4 regions of the Shewanella vesiculosa genome follow, and region 3 is predicted to be linked to each of the others. Evidence: predicted binding sites of a transcription regulator. Region 3 holds the regulator's gene; each other region holds the start of a gene.
What was found. The regulator sigma-54, encoded in region 3, starts transcription at its own class of promoters, with help from an activator protein. The targets are predictions, from matches to a motif close to GTTGGCACGNNNNTNGNNT.

Region 1 (5,717 bases), on a different contig from region 3:
AACTAAAGACAATCATTCAGTGTTGTTAGGCCATTAACGTGTAACAAAATATTATAATAACACTAATAATCAGATGGTTAATTAAATTTTGTCCATGTGCAGACGTGCTTATGTTTAGGCTTTGCTTACATAATATGTGCTGGATCTCTATAGGTTATACAACCTATAGAGCAAAGTACTAGTTAAATTATCGAATACAGGAGGATTTGCGTTGAAATCATATACTCGAGACGAACAAGTTGAGTCCGATGTGTGGCTTTTGCATGAAGCGATTGATTTATGCCAAGAGGGCGAGCAATTTTATGCCCAAGCAATACTAGGGGCCGACGATTACAACATTAAGCGGGTTTTTATCCATATGGCTGACATTAGAAAATGCATGCTAACGCGTTTAACACCATTATTTACGTTGATGCGATCCAGCCAAGCAAGACCTATGGACAGTAAAACCTTTCACCAACAATCTTCATATAAACACTATGCTAAGGCCGAACACCTGATACAGGATAAACCATTACCGCAGGTGATTGCAGTATTGGTTGAAACTGAGCAACAAGTATTAACTCAATTAAAGTACGCCGCTAAAAAAACTAAAAATAAGCGTGTCGCAGGGCAACTTGCCGAAGGCATTGCTTGGCTACAGATGAGTTTTGATACCATGAAACACCTTTCCGTTGCAGGTAATTAGTCTGCGGGTAATAAAAACGCCTGATAATGTTGATTCTCAGGCGTTTTTTGTTGATGTTCGCTTCGTCACCTTTTAAGTCTAGTCGAGGTTAAGCCACTCTTGATTGCCATGAGGAAAAATTTACCTAGTATCGGTAAAAAAGTCCGATAACATTACTATTAAAAGTCATCATAGCAATGAAAAAATTTAATTAGTTGTTATTTTACATGTGGTTATAATTGTTGGCATGATTCGCGCATTATAATCCTTGATATTAACAACGGAGGAAATCTTTATGAAAAAGACCACATTATCTGTAGTAATGAGCATCATGTTAGGTTCAATGGCATTCGGTGCAAGTGCAGCACAAGATTGGCAAGATGATGCAAAAGATGCGTGGATCGATGGTAAAGCTGAAACCACACTTTTGTTAAATACTAATTTGAATTCATTCGATATTAATACTGACGTACATGATGGCAATGTGACCCTAACAGGTAAAGTTAACAGTAGTGTTGATAAGGCACTTGCCGGAGAATTAGTGAAAAGCTTAGATGGCGTTAAAGACGTCAATAATGAATTGTCGGTAATGAAGCCTGATAGCGATAAAGACACTAATGATCTCGCTAAAACCCTCACCGATTCAAAAGTCGCTACCGTAGTCAAAACGCGACTATTATTCTCAGCCGACGTATCTGGTACCGATATTGACGTTGAGGTAAAAAATAGCGTGGTAACATTAAAAGGTTCGGTATCGAGTGATGCTGAACGTGATTTAGCTTTAATGATTGCCAAAAATACTGATGACGTAAAAGATGTTGTTAATAAGTTACGTGTCACTCAGTAATCTATTGATAATCTTTAAACCAGCCTTTGGGCTGGTTTTTTTATGCCTAAAATAGGCAATAAGTCACTATATTTTGATTATTAGCAACTAAAGTTAGCCGACTGGTCTATTCTTGTTTATCCTGTCATTGAAATGGAGGCTCAATGAACAAAAGTGCAGCAAGTAGACAATCAATATGCGCCGTAGGCGAAAAGCTTTTTGCGTTACACGGTTATAGTGGCGTGGGCATTAAATTAATTCTCGACGAGGTCGGTATTCCTAAAGGGTCTTTTTACCATTACTTTGCCAGTAAAGAGGCGTTTGCGGCAGCCGTTGCCGAACATTATTTTCAATTACGTATTCAACCTATTGCTATCGATTCAAGCGTAAATTTTAAAACTAATTTATCAACAATGCTTAATGGGTATCATCAACTCATTGATGAGCTGTTTAGTGGCAGTGAGCCTCGTGGCTGTTTAATGGGTAACTTAATGGTTGAAGTCAGTAGCAAAGCGCCTTTATTGCATCAAACCTTAAACCACCTTTATGATCAATGGTTGGGCTTATTGAGTGCGCTTATCGAGCAGGGGCAGCTGCAAGGCCATATCCGTACAGACTTGCCAGCATTAACACTAGCGAGTGTTTTTTGGGCGAACTGGCAAGGAACTATGCTACGCTGCCAAATTAAAGTCGATAAAATGGCTGCTAAGCGAGCTTTAGTGCAGTGTATGCAGATGATGACTCGATAGATTCAAGTGCTGCAGCAGTGATTTTGAGCGTGTATTGTGAAAACAATATTGCTATATAGAGCGGTTTTTTCGGTGTTTGGAGTAGGGTTAATTGGCTAAAAGATTATTACTTAGTTGTTTGGTTTTACTGCTGTCGGCATGTGCGTCTAGTCCGCAAGTGGTTATCGCACCTAAGCCTGTGGTAGTTCCACCCATGCTTAAGCAAGCAGCGCCCAAGTGGAGCGAGTCAAGCCTGTTAAGTTTTCATAATCAATGGAAAGGTACGCCATATCGTTTAGGTGGCCTGAGCCGAAATGGCGTAGATTGTTCAGGGTTTGTGTATTTGGCCTACCTGAACATTGTCGGCGACAAACTACCTCGCACAGTGAATTCACAAGGGACTTTGGGTAAAGACGTGCCGCGCAGCCAGTTACAAACCGGCGATTTAGTTTTTTTTAAAACCACTCGGACGGTTCATCATGTCGGTATTTACATGGGCAATGATCGTTTTTTACATGCCTCGACTAAAAAAGGGGTAAAAATTTCGAGTTTGAATAATATCTATTGGAAGCCTCGTTTCTGGTTTGCAAAACGCATAGACAATCCAACGTTTGAACAAAACATGTCGATAGCCAGTCTGGTCGAACATGCTCAACAGCAAGACCATTTATAATTTGGCAGCAGTTTAACAGCTGGTGCCGTTTATTTGCTTCAATCCTAGGCCTGCATCTGAAGTATTGCTTGGGTTGTTTTCACCGCTTAGCATCGATATATTCATGTTATAAATAGCTGTTTAGGCTAAAACCACGACGTAAACGGACCCGTTATGCCAGACTCCAAGCATTGGACATTAAAAAGTATTGCCAAAGAATTAGGTGTGTCGAATGCGACGGTATCTAATGCGTTTAATCGTCCAGATCAGTTGTCGGAAAAACGCCGCACAGACATTCTCGCTGCCTGCAACGAGCTAGGATATTTTGGACCTAATAAAGCCGCGCAATCTTTAAGGCGTGGTAAATTTGATACGGTCGCATTGGTGTTGTCGGACAGTATTGAATACATGGTGTCAGATCCTGTGGCCAGTAAATTTATGAAAGGTGTTGCGGCCGTTTTCGAGCAACATAAAATTAATTTACTGTTGTTTTCTGGTAGCTCTGACAATGTGAATGGCGTCAATGATTTTGTCGATGGCTTTATTTGTTATGGTCGCCCCCGTAACCGTTTATTAGCTGAGCAATTGAAAAAAATCCGTAAAAAAGTGGTAACGGTCGACTTTAATATTCACCGTAGTGCTTCGGTGAGTATCGATAATAAAGCCGGTGCCTATGAAGTGGCCAAGTTGGCGATTCAATCTGAGCAAGATCAGGTCGCAATTCTTGGATTACGCTTGCTTGATACCCATTTAACCTGCCGCGTGTATGATATTCATTCTATGGAAATTGACACGTCTGTAGCGCATCAGCGTTTGCAAGGTTATTTGGATGCCATTGGTGATACTGGGGTTAAGCTTGGTGATGACCGCATATGGAATATCCCTGAAAGTAATGCCGACTTTGCGACCATAGCTGCCAAAGAGGCGCTTAATTGTGTACCGCGTCCGAATGTATTTTTGTGCATGAGTGACTTAATTGCCTTGAGTTTAATGCGCGAGGCAATCCAACAAGGTTTACGCATTCCACAAGATGTTCGAGTGGTGGGTTTTGATGGTATTGACGAAGGTACTCGGGCGATCCCGCCGCTGACGACTGTGTTCCAGTATTCAGAACAAAAAGGCCGTAAAGCCGCTGAAATGTTTATTGCTGATGCCCATCATGCTGAAGTGTTAGGTTATGAATTGTCACGTGGTGGCAGTTGTTGATGTAATATTGATGACCGGACGATTTCGATACAAATAAGGCGCCTAATAGGCGCCTTATTTACGTTTGAGCTTAAATTACCCGTCAGATTATCTGCTATGTTTAGCCAATAAATCGGCCAGCACAATATGGGTCGATTGTTGCGCTGCAACTATGTTGATATGGGTTTCTTTAGTGGCAAAGTTCACGCTTAACTTGGCTGAACTGTCGCCATGCACCCAAGAAAGTGTTAACTGATTAGCTTGGTTTGTCATGGTGAACTCACCATTAAAGGCATCAACGTTATTGCGAAGAGTGATCAGCTCACATAGCGTTTTAACAACTGGTTTTTGCATCGCGGTTTGAATGTCGCTTACCTGTAGATAAGGGCGGTTAATGTCACGACCTACCTGAGTTTGATTCAGCAATTCCATGGCATTAGGCACAGCCAATAAACCTGTGTAATACACCTGCGGAATACCTGGAGCAAAAAATTGCACGCTTCGAGCGATTAAATAATCAATGTCATTTTGGCCAAGCGCATCGTAGTAGGTGCAATTAACTTGATATAGATCGACATTGCTGGCTGCCGCGCCCGTTGCTTGTAAGCTTTCACCTTTGCTATTGCTATGGATGCGGTTAACTAGGTTATCAATTTCTGCAGCGGTTAATAAACCTGCTTTATTGCCGACAGGGCCTGCGTCGATAATACCAATACCGTCATGCGTGTCTAATACTGTGACACAGTTGCGTGGTGCAATGGATAGCCAATGGCTTAATGCACTGACATCTTGGCTAAACAGGCTGTGAAGGATCAATGGTGGCAGCGCAAAGTCGTACACCATGTCTACCCGCTTAGCGATATCGAGTTGGGTCATGTAGTGCGAGTGAATTTCGGCAAGGGTCGTCATGCCTAGGCTGTTGGCTTTTTTGGCTAACTCATCGACAAATTCAAATGACTCTTCAATCATAAAGCAGCTAGTGCCCGGCTTTTTAATCGCATAGCCAGCAGCGTCAAGACGAATAAGATCGACTTTGCTTTCATGAAAACGCGTTAGCACCTTGTTTAAATGCGCCTGACCTGCAGCGGTATGCACATTAATATCAATTTGGTTTGAGGTAAAAGTCGTCCAAAACTCGGCTTCTGTCCCGTCGGCAAGTTTATAGGTAGTGAAGCAACTCCCTGGACGTGGACGATAAATTTTAGCTTGGTTTTCTGCGCTCAACCCGTCTGGAAATACGCTCTCTTTAGTTAAAAATAAATCCCAGTAAACAGAACTTTTACCGTTGGCAAGTACGTCTTGAAACTCGGTAGACTCCGCTGACATGTGGTTAACGATTAAGTCGGCCATGATGTCGTATTGCTGGCCAATCTGCTTTACGTCATTCCAATCACCAAGACGTTCATCTACTTTTGCATGGTCTATAGGGTCAAAGCCAGCATCGCTGCCGTCAATTGGATAGTAAAAAGGTAACAGATGTACGCCACCAAAGAGATTATGAAGTTCTGTGTCGAGAACCTGTTTGAGTCCTTTTAAGTCTGAGTGCGCTATACGATCTACGTAAGTGATCAGCTGAACATTATTTTTCATTTTGGTGACTCTTAAAGTAAGTATTTAAAAAAACTTAATCGATTAAGTTGTATATTTAACCAATATGAA
Region 2 (5,717 bases), on a different contig from region 3:
CGCTGATATCAGCGGCATTGTTGTAAAAGTTAATCTAGCGACTCAGCATTTATCTAATAAAATCGTCTTAACTACTAATGCAAATCGGCCCTAGAAGTAAGTCACTTCTTTTACCCGCTTAGGGCGATTTTGTTGTTCGTATAACTGCCATACTTGTTTAAAATCAAGTGCTAACTCAGTGACATAAAACTCACCGGCTGGGTAGGTTTTTACCACTTTAGCCCCGCGAATAATGCCACTCACGCTAGACTTAACGTTGTCGTCAGTTAATAACCACTCACTCACGTCGCTGTTTGCGGTAATCTTTTGGCCATACACTTGCTCTGCTAACTCACGATATGCAGCAATTTTTGATGCTTGCATTGCCATTAAAATACGATGCGATGGTTCTTTGCTTGGCTGAGTCGCTAAGGGTGCATAACCAATTGCGGTTAGGGTAGGGAACGAGGCTGGAGCTTCGGTTTCCCACTGGACATATTTATCCTTGCTTACACAGCCAGTTAACAGTACCAACACAATTAACATTAACGACTTCATAGCTTATCTCCTAATACAGTATAACGACTGTCGCCCTTATTTTCGTGGCGATACAGTAAACCATTACGCGATTCAATCATTTCAGAAGGTTGTAAATATCCCGATAAGCTCGACGCCGCCACAAATGATTGCACCGCAGAAACCACTCTATTATTGGTCACATTCACTATCCGGCCGTTAAAGACGATTCCTTCAGGTGTTAAGGTCATGGTTGATACCAAAACGTGCGCTACCGGTAAATCGGAACGCAACAGCTCCCAGTTTCGGCTCAACATAAATTCACCTTGCTCTGTTGCGCGTAAATTGGTTGCGACGTTTAAATCAACCAAATTAAACTCATGTGCATGGAATGCAGCAAGCAATCCTTGCTGTAATTGAAGGCCTAACTCATTGGATGTATTTAAATTGCTGGCCATTACCGGCGTAGAAATGAGCAGTGGTTCATCAGGGCGAAGGGCATCATTTTGCAATACTAATTCGTTGACTAACTTTTCTGCCCACACATTGACCTGGCCCTTAGGCGATATTCCAACAGCTTGTATATCATAAGCTAGCTTGTGCTGATAAACCTGATCTTCATCGACCACTTTGACAAATTTACCGTTATTACTAAAGGCAAGATTATTGGCAGCATTAGGCGTTTGGGTGCATGCAACTAACGTCAATGACGCCAGTATGACCGTGGGGACAACAAGCCTATTAATCATAATAATTCCTCTTACAAAAATGCCGCAAGTCTTGGTATAAATGAGTCATTTTATCGCCTTATTTATCGGTAACTAAGGTCAATTTTTTACTCTTTAATATTCGTTCCTTTATATCGGCAAATGCGTTAGAAGCTTTACTATAATTACCCTACATCTAAAAAAAACTATTAAAGCGGTTATAGGCACAATTTTTGCTTTGTAAAATATAGAGTAAGCTTAATTCATTTTATTAGGCCAAATAGACGTTTTTTTGACATTAGGACATCGTATGCTGATCCGACACAGCCCTACTAACCGAGCTAATCCCTTTAGTCATCTTGCTGTCATAGCCATATTATGTGCAAGTGGCTTGCTAGTGACAATGTCTGCATTTGCTGAACAAATTGAAGTGACTGGCAAAGCCAAAATTGTTAATGGCGATATTGATAAAGCTCGCGAAGACGCTATCAGCCAAGCATTAAATTATGCCAGTTTAAAAGCGGGAGTTAACTTTTCTAGCGAACAACAAATTAATCAAGGACGGCTTACTCAAGATACTTTTCAAATGCAGCGTATGGGCTCGGCCAATAATGTTGAATTAATGAGTGAAATGATCAGCGAGCATACTATTACTGTCATTTTACAGCTTGAGCTTAGCGAACAAGAGCCCGATGCCCAATGTAAAAGCCAATCACTCAAAGCTGCGATTATGCTGCCTCAAGCTTATTTACAAGAACGTGAACAATTACGCTATGGTCAATTAGCCCACTTTGAAGAGCGCATCACCGAACAATTAGGCAAAGCGATTAACGCGCAATCGCGATACAGTTTTGCCAGGCTACATGCAGATGAGAAAATTGATAATACCAATCAATTGGTCAATTTTAGAGGTAACCGCATACCCAGTTGGTTAGGTGAACTTACCGACAGCCAATATTTGCTGCAGCCCGAAATTATTGATATTTCAACTGAACCAGTACAAAGCAGTTATTTGGGCTTTGTAGAAGATGATCCACTGAGGCAATTTATCCTTAAATTAACTCTTTATCATGGCATTAGCGGTGAAGTGGTCTGGTCAGAATCATTTGCGACATCAGCGCCTTGGGAATTTGAACGACAAGAAATAGTTTCACCAGCTAATCAACGCTTTTGGCGATCATCTTATGGCCAGGCGATCAGTGATATTTTACAACAAAGCGTTATGTCGTTAGATAAGCAACTCAATTGCCGACCATTACTAGGCCAAATTGTGGCAAGAGATGGTGATCGCATTATCATCAATTTAGGCCGTAAAAATGGCGTTAAAATGGGTGATAAGTTCCAAATCGTCCTGCAGAAAAACATCCCAGACAGATTCAACTCTATGCGCGCTATCGCGACTAAAAGTCGGGCTAATGTGGTTATCGAACAAGTGACCGAAGACAGTTCAACGGCAATCTTTGACGGTATCGACAGTGCTTATAATATTCAAGTGAATGACATTGCGATTAAGAACTAGTTGGTTGTTAATTAAGCAATTAAATTTAAAAGGTTTAATTCGATTATAAACTCAGTATAATCACTGGGTCTCTCTATAGCTCAACAGGATAGAGCAGCCGCCTCCTAAGCGGCCGATCGGGGTTCGAGTCCCTGTGGGGAGACCATATAAACTACTTCTATGCTCATTCTCAATCTTTTCTCATCATCTGATTTATTTCATTGTCCCTTACCAGAATTAAGATATTTACTCGTATCAATATTTTTAACTACAGCATTAATCTTTTTAACAAATCATCTCATCATTTGTGTTTATCACTATCGCAGTCTGATCGGCTTTAGCGCTATAATTGTGCTTCATTTTTTATTGCTAGGAGCAGTTGTTTGTCACATTCATATATTCCGTTTGATCTTTATAAGCGTAAGTGGATTTTTAACCATAAAGATTTGCCTGTATCAGATGATGATAAGGCCTTGATTAAACCACTGACCGATAAAAGTGCCATGGAAGTGTGGGATAAGTGGATAAGCAATAAGAGCAGTCGGGCGGAATTATTTGAGAAAGGCGATTGGCCAATAAAGCAAGACGCTTGGACGGCAACAGAACATTGGCAATCGGCGTGGGACTCACTGGACAACGCGATGCCTGAAGCTGTTAGTACACATATTCAATGGCCTGATGATGTGGTGGTGTATTTTTGTTATGAAAAGTACCAAATCATTGAAACGCGTTGGGATGTCTTTGTGCGTAATTGGAAGTGCTTCTTGTTTTTCGATGATGGTCCAATTTTAATTTCACCTAAGCACAAGCAAGCGTTGATGTTTAATCAGAATGGCCAATTTAAGTTAGGTGTTCGTGGTTAACCCCTTATTCAACCTCGAAGTGCAATACTCGGCAAATAAGCAATTAACGGTTAATCGCTGAGTTTTAGTATGTGATTTGGTTGCGGTATATATTGCCAGGCATAAAACCACTTTTTATTCTTTCTGTGGTTATTTTTGTGGCGTTTTTTTAGAGAGTTTATATGAAGTTATTAGCTTTAATGGGTATGGGTTTAGTGTTGATGCTGCCGTCATTCGCACACGCTAAAGTGATTGGCGATATTGATGTGGTAGAGCAAATGACGGTTGCTGAGCAACCATTAATACTGAATGGCGCAGGAGTGCGCAGCAAGTTTTTTATTGACTTATATGTGGGCAGTTTGTATTTACCGACAAAAGTGCAAACCTTAGATGATGTATTGGCGCAGCCGATTGCGGTTATACAGTTAACCATTACCTCTGGAATGATTACCTCAGATAAAATGCGTGATGCAATTACTGACGGTTTTGATGCTGCTACCGACGGTGACACTCATTCTATTGCCAAAGATATTGAACATTTTACCCAGTTGTTTGCTGACGAGATGGTTGAAGGTGATCGATTCACTTTTGTGACTCAAAAAGGCAAGGGCGTCAGCAGCATTAAAAATGGCAAGGCTCAGGGGGATATTGCTGGTGAAGCATTTCGTCAGGCATTACTTAAGATTTGGTTAGGTGAACATCCTGCGCAACAAAGTTTACTTGAGGCCATGCTCGCTCAATAAATCTCCTGCTAGGAAGAAACGATAACAAGCGAGCACTGCGCTCACGGTGGCACTTGGCTTGTTATCGCTCGTATGGCTTGCCACCAAGATTTTAACGCTAGGCTGAAAAGTCATTCCCTAGCGTTGAAATGGTCGACGTTTTGCCTTTGTCATTGTAGGTCAAGCTTGAAGCGTTGCGGCTAGCTTGTAATGCTTGTGCGAATCTATTGAGGCTGGCGATATTGAGTTCAATTAAACTGGCATTTTGGCTATTGATGTCTTTGCACTCAGCGAGTATCGATTTTGCTTGAGCAACTTTTTGTGCCAGTTCAACATCTGTGGTGATCAGCGTGTGGTGTGGATGATTAGCCAGTTTTTCGTCAGTGGTTTTCATATTGAATAAACACTGGGTTTTATCTTTGGAAAGTGCCAGTAATTGATCGGCGTCTTGCTTTTCTAACGCAGCTTTCTCTGCTGAAATCAGCTGTTTTAGTTGAACTAACGTCTGATTTTGCGTATCAAGCAAAGTATGCAGTTCTGTAAGTAATTGCTTGTTTTGCGGATCGTTGGATTGTCCTGAGGATTGTACGTTTACTTGTGTCATAAGTTACTCTTGTTTTTTTTACTAACACTTCTCTATGATGCAAATGCGCACCTATTATTCTAGTGTTGTTAAAGCAAATTAAAGAGTAACGTTTAACGGTTACTCTTTGTCAAATGATAGACTGCCTAGCTCTGCTTCAAAACTAGCAATATTAGCCGCAAGTTTTTCTGGGTCGACTTTATATCGTCCTTCAGAGATTGCGAGTTTAATTTCAGCGACCTTTTTTTGGTCTACTTCAGGCAATGATGCCATTTTAGTTTGCGCGCCCTGAAGCTGTTGAGCTTGAGAGGTAATGCTAACCGAATCAGTTTTAACTGGAGTCGCTGTTTTTTGCGCCACAGCTGCAGTATCAGATTTGGTATTAGACTGCGTTTCACGTGCAGTGCGCAGTTGTGTATTAGTAGCAGTGTTATGCTTAATGTCAATTGCCATGGGAGGCTCCAGCGTAATTATCAGGTTTTCCAAACAGGCTATCGGCAGTCCAGGAAAAAACTTTAACTCTATTTTACATTCTTACTTCAACTTCGCCAATGCCAATTACAACAGCATCAAATTGTTTGCTCGTATTACTATTTTTTACTCTGATAACGTCATTGAGATTACCGTCCCGTAAAGCTTCACCAAGGGTTTTAATTTCAATATTAGCGGTTTTAGCATAAATAGAAATCGTGTCTCCTTTGCAAACAAAACACAAGTTATTACTTAAGACTGGAGAGTCTTTCGCAACCCGACGTTTTACTCTTGAGCCAATTAATGAGTTGATATCTGAAAAAAATTGGCCTTTTAGACTATATTGATCAATATACATGATGTGTAAATGTTGTTGGTCAATAATTTGGTCTGGTGACA
Region 3 (5,717 bases):
GTCGTTCAAATTTTTGCGCAACATCTTTATCAGACATCTCAACCGGAATACTTTCTAGTTCGGTGTCCATAATGCTGCGAACTGTGACGCTCGGATCGCATGTGAGTAAGTCGACTAATCTGACGCCACCTAAAACATGGTCATGGCGATCGACAACATATAATGTATCAGTGGTATCTGGTAAATTACCGCGTTGACGTAAATAGCGTAACACTACTTCGATATTAACATCGGGTCTTAGGGTAACCGTATCTGTGTTCATTATGCTGCCGGCAGTATCATCCGGGTAGCGCAGTGCTTGTTCTACTCTATCTCTGTCTTGGCTTCGCATTGACTTGAGTACTTTCTTATAAACCGCATCGGGCAAGCTGCGAAGAATATAAGCAAGATCATCGGTGTCCATTCCTATCGTGGCCTGGGCGAGTTTCTCTGGTGTCATGCTGCTGATGAGCGAATCTTTCAGTTCTTCACCTAATTCATCCAGGATCTCACCAGCATATTGTTGATCAATTAATTGCCATAAGACTTGTCGATTTTTTGGTGGTGATGATTCGAGAATGAGGGCGACATCGTTGGGTGACATTGCATGTAACATATTGCGAGCATGAACAAACAATCCACTGTCTAACGCTTGAGCGAGTTGATTGAGTCGTTGTTCTGTTATTTCATTATCTAGGTACTCTTTACCCATATATCAACTTCCTATTTGTCATACGAATATGATTCTGTATGTAATGATTTTGGGCAGTTTCAGTTTCTCTGTTTGGCATATTGATGCAAGAATTGTTATCTGCGGGCAAGAAATGAAATGCAGCAATAAAATCGTTGAGTGACTTGCGCCGAACGAAAGTCTGAACTGCTGATGTTGCTTTACACAAAAATTAACGTCCGATTACATCGGTGTTTGGTCAAGCGAGAACCGTGATTGAAATTGGCTACAACGCTAATATCTCTTAAGAGAACGAATACTTAATCAGCTGGGGATCCGCCGCGCGTTTTCAATATAAAGGCTAATATTATCGAGGAACTGATCGTTAACCTTCGAACAGCAATATCGTGGCAGTTTGGTTAGTATGACGACTTCATTTAAAGATGGAAATAAATAAGTGATGATGGCTTAACGATCAGTAATTAGTGAAAGTATCACTAAATAATTTAGCAAGACTCATCAAATTTAGCATTAATCAGATCACATACGGCATTTAATGCCACTTCAGCATCTGGGCCTTGGGCTGTTACTGTGATCATTTTACCTATGCCACTTTCAAGCATTAATAACCCAAGTACACTTGCTGCACTGGCGTTTTTATCGCCTTGAGTTAACGTGATACTGGCATCAAAATCACCCGCTAAAACAGCAAGTTTTGTTGCAGCTCGAGCATGTAACCCTAATTTATTTGAAATGGTTACTTGGCGTTCAAGTTTGATCATTGGCGCGATCCTATGCTCAGTTAGCTGTCAGTATCAGTTAAATTTAATTCTCTGTGGCGAGCATTAACTGTATGTTTACTGCCATGTCTAAACCTTTTTGCTAATTGATCGGCTATATATACCGAGCGATGTTGGCCACCGGTGCAACCAATGGCGATAGTCAGATAGCTGCGGTTATTACGTTCTAAATGCGGCATCCAGGTTTCAAATAAGTTTTCAATTTGCCAGATAAACTTATTCACTAGAGGTTGCCGACCTAAAAACTCTTGTACCGGTTCGTCTAAACCTGTGAGTGGTCGTAGTGCTATTTCCCAGTGCGGATTAGGTAAAAAGCGCACATCAAACATAAAGTCAGCTTCTGTTGGCATACCGTGTTTAAAGCCAAAAGATTCAAAGTTAATCACTAACTCTTTATCGACACTACCTAACAAGATTTGCCTGACTTGGTCGCTTAATTCGTAAATATTCAGGGCAGAGGTGTCAATATAATGATCAACAATTTTTGCGATAGGCTCAAGTAAACGGCCTTCTAATATGATCGCTTCTTGCAGTGAAATATGATTTTTAGATAACGGGTGTAATCGACGCGTTTCGCTATAGCGTTTGAGTAGCACTTTATCATTAGAATTCAAAAAGAAGCTAATAATTTCAGTGTCATGTTCAAGTAAGGCAAGTTGATCTTGAAGGACTTTACCTTGCTCGGCAATGTTGCGTACATCAACACTAATTGCCACTAGATCATTATTACCTTTGAGCTGAGCCAGTAATATGCCAATCAGTGGTAAAGGCAAATTATCAACACAATAATACCCTAGATCTTCTAATACTCTTAGAGCAACAGATTTTCCTGAGCCTGAACGTCCCGATACTATGACAAGTTTCATGCAGTAATAACCCGATAAAGTTCTGTTGAGTCGTGAGTTTTACGAAGCTGTTTCAATATTTGCTTATCGCTTAATTTTTGAGCCACGCTTGATAGCGTGCTTAAATGCTGTTGGCACTGATCTGCAGGTACTAACAAAGCAAATAAAATATCCACGGGCTGTTTATCGATTGCATCAAAGGCAATGGCTTCTTCACATTTAATAAATATTGCGATCGGATGTTCTATGGTCGTTAATCTACCATGAGGTATCGCAATGCCATTTCCTATACCTGTGCTACCCATTTTCTCTCTCGCTAATAGGCTTTCAAAAACCTCTTGCGAAGATAGGGGTGGGTACTGGGCAGCGACTAAATTGCTGATGAGTTCCAGTACTTTTTTCTTACTGCCCGGTGTGGCACAGGTAGTGCATTCCGGCTGCAGAATGGTACAAAGTTCCATCGTTAGTGTTTTGTATACTTCTCTTTGTGTTTAATTACCTGACGGTCGAGTTTATCGATCAGGGCGTCTATTGCAGCATACATATCAGTGCTTTCTGACATGGCAAAAATCTCTGCACCATTAAGGTTGATTTTAGCTTCTGCTTTTTGTTGTAATTTTTCTACATTGAGCACAACGTGTACATTATTGATCTGATCGAAGTGTCGTTCAAGCTTTGAAAATTTACCTTGAACGTATTCACGTAAAGATTCGGTAATGTCGATATTTCTACCTGTCATATTGATAAGCATAAAAATCCTCCGTTGCCTTGTAGGTTATAAACTCTTACGTTGGTTTGAGGGCGGAATGAGCATCGCTTCGCGGTATTTTGCAATCGTACGACGCGCAACGTTGATCCCCTGATCTGCCAGCAGTTGGGCCATTTTACTGTCACTTAATGGCTTTTGCTGGTTTTCTGCTGCAACCAGTTTTTTGATAAAAGCACGAATAGCGGTAGATGAGCATTCTCCGCCATCGTCGGTGCTGACATGGCTAGAGAAAAAGTACTTTAATTCAAATAGCCCACGTGGTGTGTGCATATATTTTTGAGTGGTAACCCGTGAAATAGTTGATTCATGCATTTCTACTGCTTCAGCAATATCATTGAGCACCATAGGTTTCATGGCTTCTTCACCATATTCAAAGAAACCTTGCTGAAATTGCACAATACAATTGGCGACTTTCAATAAGGTCTCATTGCGGCTTTCGATACTCTTGATGAACCATTTAGCTTCTTGTAAATGACCGCGAATAAATTGGCTATCGGCAGAGTTTTTACTGCTTCTAGCCATGGCTGCATATTGTTGATTAACGCCAATTTTAGGCATATTGTCTGGGTTTAACTCTACAACCCAACGGCCATTCTTCTTTAGTACGGTTACATCAGGAATAACATATTCGTCATCAATAGCGGTGACTAACAAGCCCGGGCGAGGGTTAAGTGACTGGATTAAGGTGATTGCGTCACGCAACTCGTTTTCTTTGAGCTTGGTTTTGCGCATCAATAATCTAAAATCGCGCCCAGCAATTAAATCTAAATAGTCTTTAATGAGCAGACGGGCATTGTCTATATGTGGGGTTGTGTCGGCATATTGGGCTAATTGAATGAATAAACATTCGCTTAAATCTCGTGCGGCAACACCAACGGGATCAAAGTGTTGAATACGTTTTAATACCGCTTCAACTTCATCTAGTTCAACACTTTCATCACCCATGGCTTCGAGAATATCTTCAGTGCTTTGGGTTAAATAGCCGCGTTCATCAATGGCATCAATGATCGCGGTAGCAATTGCTCGATCTGTGTCAGAAAATGGCGTGAGATTTTTTTGCCACTCTAAATGCTCATATAAGCCTTCAGTCGTTTCACCTTGGAATGGCATATCATCATCGCGCATGCTAGCACTGCCTGAACCTGACATTGGTGAGGCGGTGTACACTTCATCCCATGTGGTATCCATAGCTAAATCATCCATGGTTTCTTTGGTCATGGATTCTGCTGTGTCGACTGTTGAGGTGTCTTTTTCTATATTGACCACGCTGTTGTCACTAAAGTCGGTGTCCGATTGGTCGCGACTTTCTTTTACTGAGTCTTTTGCTTGAGAAAACTCATCTTCTATTTCAAGCAATGGGTTTGAGTCCAATGCTTGTTGGATTTCTTGCTGTAGCTCCAATGACGATAATTGCAGTAAGCGGATCGCTTGCTGCAATTGAGGGGTCATGGTTAAGTGTTGACCCATTTTGAGTTGGAGTGACGCTTTCATTTACCGCTTATCCCTAGATGATTTCCATAAAAATGACAATCTCGAAAACTGTAATCGATTGTCACATACATCAATGACATTTAACGCTATTTAGATATCGTTCAATGAAATGAGTTAGATAGACTAAAAGGCCAGTAAAGTAACTATAGCTTGAATTGTTCACCTAAGTACACAGCCCGAACTTGTTGATTACTCAATATCTCATCAGGTGTGCCTTCGGCAATTAAATTGCCCTGGCTGACAATATAAGCGCGCTCACAGACGTCTAAGGTTTCACGTACGTTATGATCGGTAATTAATACCCCTAAGCCGCGGTTTTTAAGCTGTTGAATGATTTTTTTTATGTCGATGACAGAAATAGGGTCAACCCCCGCAAAAGGCTCATCGAGCAAAATAAATTTAGGATTAGCGGCCAGCGCGCGCGCTATCTCTACTCGACGACGTTCCCCACCAGACAACGACATGCCTTGGCTGTCGCGAATATGGGTGATATGGAATTCTTCTAGTAAATGCTCTACTTGCTCAATCCGTTGGTCGGTAGTGAGTTCTTTGCGAGTCTGCAATACGGCCATAATATTGTCGTATACGGTCAGTTTGCGAAAAATACTGGCTTCTTGCGGCAAGTAACCAATCCCTTTGCGAGCTCTAAGATGCATTGGGTCGGCGGTTAAATCGTCATCATCAATTAAGATCCGACCTTTATCGCTTTGCACTAAGCCGACAACCATATAAAACGTGGTTGTTTTACCTGCACCATTGGGGCCTAAAAGACCAACAATTTGGCCTGTTTTAACGGTTAAACTCACATCTTTAACAACCTGACGAGTTTTATAGCTTTTAGCTAAATTTTCAGCCGTTAGGGTTATTTGGGTCATGGTTTGATCTGCTTTTTAACAGGAATTTCAGGGAGCTTTTGCTTTGGTGCAGTCTCGTCTTGGAAATTCTCAGGTTGAATAATAGTAATAACGCGATCTTTCCCTGTACCAGTACTTTCAGCAATCAGCTCTTGAGCGTTAATGTTGTACTTAATACGGTTACCGGTTACTTGGCTACCAGATTGATCCAGTTTGGCATTACCTGTCAATGTCAGTGTAGTGGTAGCAAGATCATAGCTTATTTCGTTGGCACTGGCGGTACCAATTTGACCGTCGTCTAACTCTTGT
Region 4 (5,717 bases), on a different contig from region 3:
GAGGTAGTGAAGCCAACTCAGTGTTTAAATATTTAGGTGATAAAAGTGGCCAGCCAAAGTGGAACTTCTATAAATATGTTGTTTCAGGTGATGGCAAAACGGTAAAAGAATTTAGCTCTCGTGTTAAACCCGATAGCGATGAATTGATAAAAGCGATTGAGTCCGTTCTATAAATGGTTAGCTTATCCAAATGAGTTAGCTAGGATAATTAGTTAACTTAGGATAGCGTTAACTAATATAGCTATTTAATCGAGATAATAGTTTAATTGAAATAGACGTTTTAGAGCGCCGATCGATTTGATCATCAAATCGATAACTAGCGCTCTTTTTGTGTTAATCGAAAGCGATATAATTATAATTTCATCTCACAAGTTACTCATACTGTGATGTATTTATAAATCCATACTAATAACGGAGAAGATACTTTGGCTAGATTTTCAGGGCTAGATAAAGAAACCGGTCACAAAGCGCGTGGCAAAACCGGTGTATTATTATTAAATCTAGGTACACCAGATGCACCAACCGCATCAGCTGTTCGCATCTATTTAGCTGAGTTTTTGGCGGATCCTCGAGTCGTCGAAATTCCAAAACTGATATGGATGATTATTCTTCATGGGATTATTTTACGTATTCGTCCAGCTAAATCAGCAGCCTTATACAAACAAGTGTGGACCGAAGCCGGTTCGCCTCTACTCGACATTAGCCAACGTCAGCAAGCCAAACTAGCCGATAATTTACACGCGCAAGGGCATGATGTGAGCGTCCATTTGGCTATGCGTTATGGTTCTCCATCAACGGCCAGTACCCTGCAAGCAATGCACAAGCAAGGTGTAGACAATTTAGTGGTTTTGCCTTTATACCCACAGTACGCGGCTCCAACAACGGGTTCGGCATTTGATGCTTTAGCCAAAGAATTAATGAAATGGCGTTATATTCCCGCACTGCACTTTATTAACACCTACCATGACAACCCTGATCTTATCGATGCGCTTGCAGCATCGATTGAAAAAGATTTTGAACAACACGGAAAACCACAAAAACTGGTGATGTCTTATCATGGTATGCCTGAACGCAATCTGCATTTAGGCGATCCTTATTATTGTTTTTGTATGAAGACAACTCGCTTAGTGGTAGAAAAATTAGGCCTAACTGAAGATGAGTATGTGGCAACATTCCAGTCTCGCTTTGGCAAAGCTAAATGGTTACAACCATACACAGACGTAACCATTGGTAGTCTTCCTGAAAAAGGTGTTACCGATATCGCGGTTATCTGCCCAGCATTTAGTGCCGATTGTTTAGAAACCTTAGAAGAAATTAAGGGCGAAAATCGTCACGTATTTGAAGATGCAGGTGGCAAAAACTTTAGATACATCGAATGTTTAAATGACAATGATGATCATATCAATATGATGGCAAACCTTGTTAAACCTTTTCTATAATTATAGGGCGTGACTCCGTCACTGCTAGGGCGCTTCGCTTCTAGGGCGGACTGCGTCCTGCTAGGGACAGCTTCGCTGCTAAGATCCTTGGCCGCTATGCGGCTAGGCTGTTGATTTTATAGAATCTAGCCGCGTAGCGTCCTAGCAGCGCAGCGCTCTAGGCTGTTGCGTACCTAGGCTTTTAGCTTTATATCCTCGCCTCTGCTTTTATGATTTGTTAAACTCAAATAAAGTTTTATCGCTAAAGAAATAATATGAGAATAGATCCTAATATCGCATTAGTTTATAGCACTGATAAAGGTCGTATTGAACAACCTAAACCGCAAGTTGAAGTACCAAGCGGTGATGGTATCGTGCGGATTCACAAAGACAGTAAAGGCCGAAAAGGTAAGGGCGTTAGTGTGATTAAAGGGCTCGAGTTAGATGAAAAAGCCCTAAAAGAGTTAGCGCAAAAACTTAAGAAACAATGTGGCTGCGGTGGTACAGTGAAAGACTTCTGCATTGAGGTACAAACCGACAATCGCGAACAAATAAAATCCATATTAGAAAAGTTGAATTTCACCGTGAAATTGGCGGGTGGATAATACTAGTGCTTGTTGGTCTGTGGTGGTCAATATTTATTCGAACCCTTCGGGCAATCTTTTTAGCGGCTTTATACTGCATTATCGCTTGTTGATCTAGTATAACTACATCAACAAGCCTGCCTTGTGTGACATGGCTACAAATCGCGGTAAAAATCATCTTGAAAGACCAACAAGCCCAGGCTAACGCACTATTGGGGAGAGAATATGGATAGCTTAAAAGACCACTTTTTAATTGCCATGCCATCGTTAGATGATACATTTTTCGAACGCTCAGTGATCTACATTTGCGAGCATGATCAAAAGGGGGCGATGGGCATCATTGTTAACCGTCCAATAGGTTTGGAGATTGAAGAGCTGCTTGAGCAAATGGAGTTGTATTTATCGCCTGAGTTTTTATTCTCCCTCGACAGCCAAGTACTCATTGGTGGCCCTGTTGCTCCGGATCGAGGCTTTGTACTGCATACGCCGCAAAAACATTGGCTCAATAGTACTGAAATCAGTGAGGAGACAATGCTAACATCTTCGCGAGATATATTGGCCTCGATTGGCTCAGACAAGTCCCCAGAAAATTTTGTGGTAGCACTTGGTTACGCGGGTTGGAGTAAAAATCAACTGGAACAAGAGATTGCCGACAATACCTGGTTAACAATCAAAGCTTCGGCCGAGTTATTATTTAACGTAGAACCTGAACAAATGTGGCAGTCGGCCACCCAACAACTCGGTTTCGATATTTGGCAAATGTCGAGTCAAATAGGCCATGCTTAACAATAGTTCGCTGCGCTTCTAGGGCGGACTATGTCCTGCTAGGGGGCAGCTGCGCTGCTAAGATTTATAGAATCTAGCCGCGAAGCGTCCTAGCAGCGTAGCGCTCTAGGCTGTTACTTTTAAAGCGTCCTCTAAAGATTCAAACAAAGAGATACACATGCAACCACAAACCGTTTTAGGCTTCGACTATGGCACCAAAAGTATCGGTGTCGCTATCGGTCAAGCCATCACTGCCAGTGCCACGCCTTTATTATCGATCAAAGCGGTTGATGGCATTCCTAATTGGGATGATATCGACAAATTATTGAAAGAATGGCAACCTGATCTTGTGGTCGTTGGCTTGCCATTAAATATGGACGGCACTGAGCAAGAGATGACTCAACGAGCTCGAAAATTTGCTAATCGAATTAATGGTCGATTTGGTGTCAAGATTGCCACTCAAGATGAACGCCTAACCACTGCAGATGCCAAAGCGCGCTTATTCGAATTAGGTGGTTTTAAAGCATTAACCAAAGGCCAAGTGGATGCCGTGTCAGCGGTGTTAATTATCGAAAGTTATTTCGAAAACCAATTCTAACTTAATGCCCAGATGCTAGTGTCGCTTCGCTGCTAGGTCGTGACTGTGTCACTGCTAGTGTCGCTTCGCTGCTAGGTCGTGACTGTGTCACTGCTAGTGTCGCTTCGCTGCTAGGTCGTGACTGTGTCACTGCTAGGGTCGCTGCGCTACTAGGACGTGACTGCGTCACAGCTAGGGTTGCTTCGCTGCTAGGATTTTATAGGATCTAGCAGCGTAGCGTTCTAGCATCTAGGCTCTATAGCTTGCCATCACTTCATTTGCCCCAAAATGGTGCATTTTTTATTCATCGTTGCACATATCTTCTTATCTTGTTCAATACACCTTTCTACCTCATCTTTATTTTTAAATTAATAAAACCAACTATATCAATGATTAAAGTCTATTTGTGCTATTAAGGTGCAAACTTATTACGTTTGGCACATATCCTGAATCTATCTTAAGTAAATCGGATTAGATTAAGCGCGATAATGACTCATTCGCTATATTTATTACTTGTATAGCACTTAGCCGCGTAGCGTTCCTAGCAGTGACGAAGTCACGCCCTAGCGCCTAGAACCTCGCAGCGCAGCGATCTAGCAGGACGCAGTCCGCTCTATGCTTAGTTTCGTTCAATGATTGAAAAGGACTGGATATGACAACACGACCACTTATCTTTACTGACATAGATGGCACTTTACTTGATCATTTTGACTACAGTTTTAGCCATGCGATTGAAGTGATTGAAGCATTGAATGAACGGAAAATTCCGATTATTGCCAATACTAGTAAAACCTTTGCCGAAATGGAAAAGCTGCAACAAACCATTGGTTTTAATTCACCGTTTATTTCAGAAAATGGTGCGGCAATATATATCCCTATTGGTTACTTTGACCAACAACCACAAGACACATTTACCCAAGGGTATTATTGGGTAAAAGAGTTTTGTCAGCCGCGAGAATACTGGCTTGATTTGTTAACACAACATGCACAAGCATTTAACGATGACTTTATTGGTTTTTCATCTCTATCAGTTGAAGCATTATGTGAGATCACCGATTTATCGCCAGATAATGCCAGGTTGGCTTTGATTCGGAATTATGCCGAGCCAGTACTTTGGCAAGGCAGTGAAGCTAATAAACAAGTCTTTATTGAATTAATGACCCGTGTTGGTGCACATATTCTGCAAGGAGGACGCTTTCTTCATGTTGGTGGCGATACTGATAAAGGCAAAGCGATGCAATGGTTAGCTGGTGTCTATTCCAAGCAATATAACACTCCAGTGACCACCATTGCACTCGGTGACAGTGGTAATGACAACGCCATGCTCGAAGCTGCTGATCTGGCAATCCAGATCAAATCCCCTGTTCACGAGTTTCCTTCATTAGCGACTAAAAATCCCAGTATCAAAAGTAGTGAATTTGGCCCTAAAGGTTGGGCTGAATGCATTAAACAAACTCTACTGTCGTCATCGGCTGAATCACCTGTAAAGCAACTATCACTAGGAGGGGCGTAATATGGCCGATTTTTACCAAAATGGCATTGTTACCACAATGCATAATTTAACCCGACGTAGCCATGAAGAGCTGGAGCAAGATTTAATAACGTTTTCAAAAACGCGTCCGTTGGGACTCATTTTGCCATCCTTGTATTCAGAGCTAGAAGGTGATGCCCTTAAAGATATCGTCAGCAAATTAAAACAGGTGCCGTATTTATCCGAAATCGTGATTGGCTTAGATAGAGCCGATCTTAAGCAGTACAAACACGCGTTAAGCTTTTTTGGAGAATTACCACAGCATCACCGCATTTTGTGGAATGATGGCCCACGCTTACAAGCGCTGGATGCAAAATTACAGGCATTAGGATTAGCCCCCAAAGAGTTGGGTAAAGGTCGTAATGTATGGTATTGCATGGGCTATATTTTGGCTTCAGGCAAAACGGAATCGGTTGCGTTGCATGATTGCGATATTGTCACTTACGAAAAGTCATTGCTGGCTCGTTTACTTTATCCTGTAGCCAATCCACAGTTTAATTACGAGTTTAGTAAAGGCTATTACGCGCGAATTTCAAATGGGCAAATTAATGGTCGAGTGTCACGCCTATTAGTTACGCCGTTGATTAAAGCGCTTAAAAAAGTAGTCGGTTATAACGAATATTTAGAATACATGGACAGTTTTCGTTATCCATTAGCAGGTGAGTTTTCATTTAGACGAGACGTGCTCAATGACCTGCGTATTCCAAGCGACTGGGGCTTAGAAATTGGTGTGCTATCAGAAATGCAGCGCAATTATTCCCATAACCGCATTTGTCAGGTCGACATTGCTGATAATTACGACCATAAACATCAAGACTTATCATTGGATAATGAAGAAGCTG

Region 1: a site for sigma-54 is predicted at 909-927, ahead of GW828_RS12450 (BON domain-containing protein). Genes of this name have one in related genera too.
Region 2: a site for sigma-54 is predicted at 1,423-1,441, ahead of GW828_RS13520 (flagellar assembly protein FlgT). Genes of this name have one in related genera too.
Region 4: a site for sigma-54 is predicted at 3,778-3,796, ahead of GW828_RS05615 (HAD-IIB family hydrolase). Genes of this name have one in related genera too.

Annotation. Positions count from the first base shown of each region.
Region 1 covers NZ_JAACSD010000011.1:19,803-25,519, forward strand. Annotated here, with positions in the region: gene GW828_RS12445 (hypothetical protein) at 212-688, shown strand; gene GW828_RS12450 (BON domain-containing protein) at 963-1,514, shown strand; gene GW828_RS12455 (TetR/AcrR family transcriptional regulator) at 1,658-2,242, shown strand; gene GW828_RS12460 (C40 family peptidase) at 2,334-2,894, shown strand; gene GW828_RS12465 (LacI family DNA-binding transcriptional regulator) at 3,048-4,079, shown strand; gene gtfA (sucrose phosphorylase) at 4,167-5,648, opposite strand.
Region 2 covers NZ_JAACSD010000012.1:14,305-20,021, reverse strand. Annotated here, with positions in the region: gene GW828_RS13530 (LPP20 family lipoprotein) at 91-537, opposite strand; gene GW828_RS13525 (FlgO family outer membrane protein) at 534-1,244, opposite strand; gene GW828_RS13520 (flagellar assembly protein FlgT) at 1,513-2,721, shown strand; tRNA gene GW828_RS13515 (tRNA-Arg) at 2,791-2,866, shown strand; gene GW828_RS13510 (DUF2947 domain-containing protein) at 3,084-3,563, shown strand; gene GW828_RS13505 (chalcone isomerase family protein) at 3,725-4,285, shown strand; gene GW828_RS13500 (flagella synthesis protein FlgN) at 4,383-4,868, opposite strand; gene flgM (flagellar biosynthesis anti-sigma factor FlgM) at 4,968-5,300, opposite strand; gene flgA (flagellar basal body P-ring formation chaperone FlgA) at 5,374-5,717, opposite strand, start outside.
Region 3 covers NZ_JAACSD010000004.1:208,319-214,035, reverse strand. Annotated here, with positions in the region: gene mgtE (magnesium transporter) at 1-691, opposite strand, end outside; gene GW828_RS03220 (HPr family phosphocarrier protein) at 1,156-1,431, opposite strand; gene rapZ (RNase adapter RapZ) at 1,452-2,315, opposite strand; gene ptsN (PTS IIA-like nitrogen regulatory protein PtsN) at 2,312-2,755, opposite strand; gene hpf (ribosome hibernation promoting factor) at 2,758-3,045, opposite strand; gene GW828_RS03200 (RNA polymerase factor sigma-54) at 3,070-4,554, opposite strand; gene lptB (LPS export ABC transporter ATP-binding protein) at 4,698-5,429, opposite strand; gene lptA (lipopolysaccharide transport periplasmic protein LptA) at 5,426-5,717, opposite strand, start outside.
Region 4 covers NZ_JAACSD010000005.1:197,423-203,139, forward strand. Annotated here, with positions in the region: gene GW828_RS05590 (glutathione peroxidase) at 1-173, shown strand, start outside; gene hemH (ferrochelatase) at 426-1,439, shown strand; gene yciH (stress response translation initiation inhibitor YciH) at 1,694-2,023, shown strand; gene GW828_RS05605 (YqgE/AlgH family protein) at 2,228-2,788, shown strand; gene ruvX (Holliday junction resolvase RuvX) at 2,946-3,365, shown strand; gene GW828_RS05615 (HAD-IIB family hydrolase) at 3,997-4,857, shown strand; gene GW828_RS05620 (glycosyltransferase family protein) at 4,859-5,717, shown strand, end outside.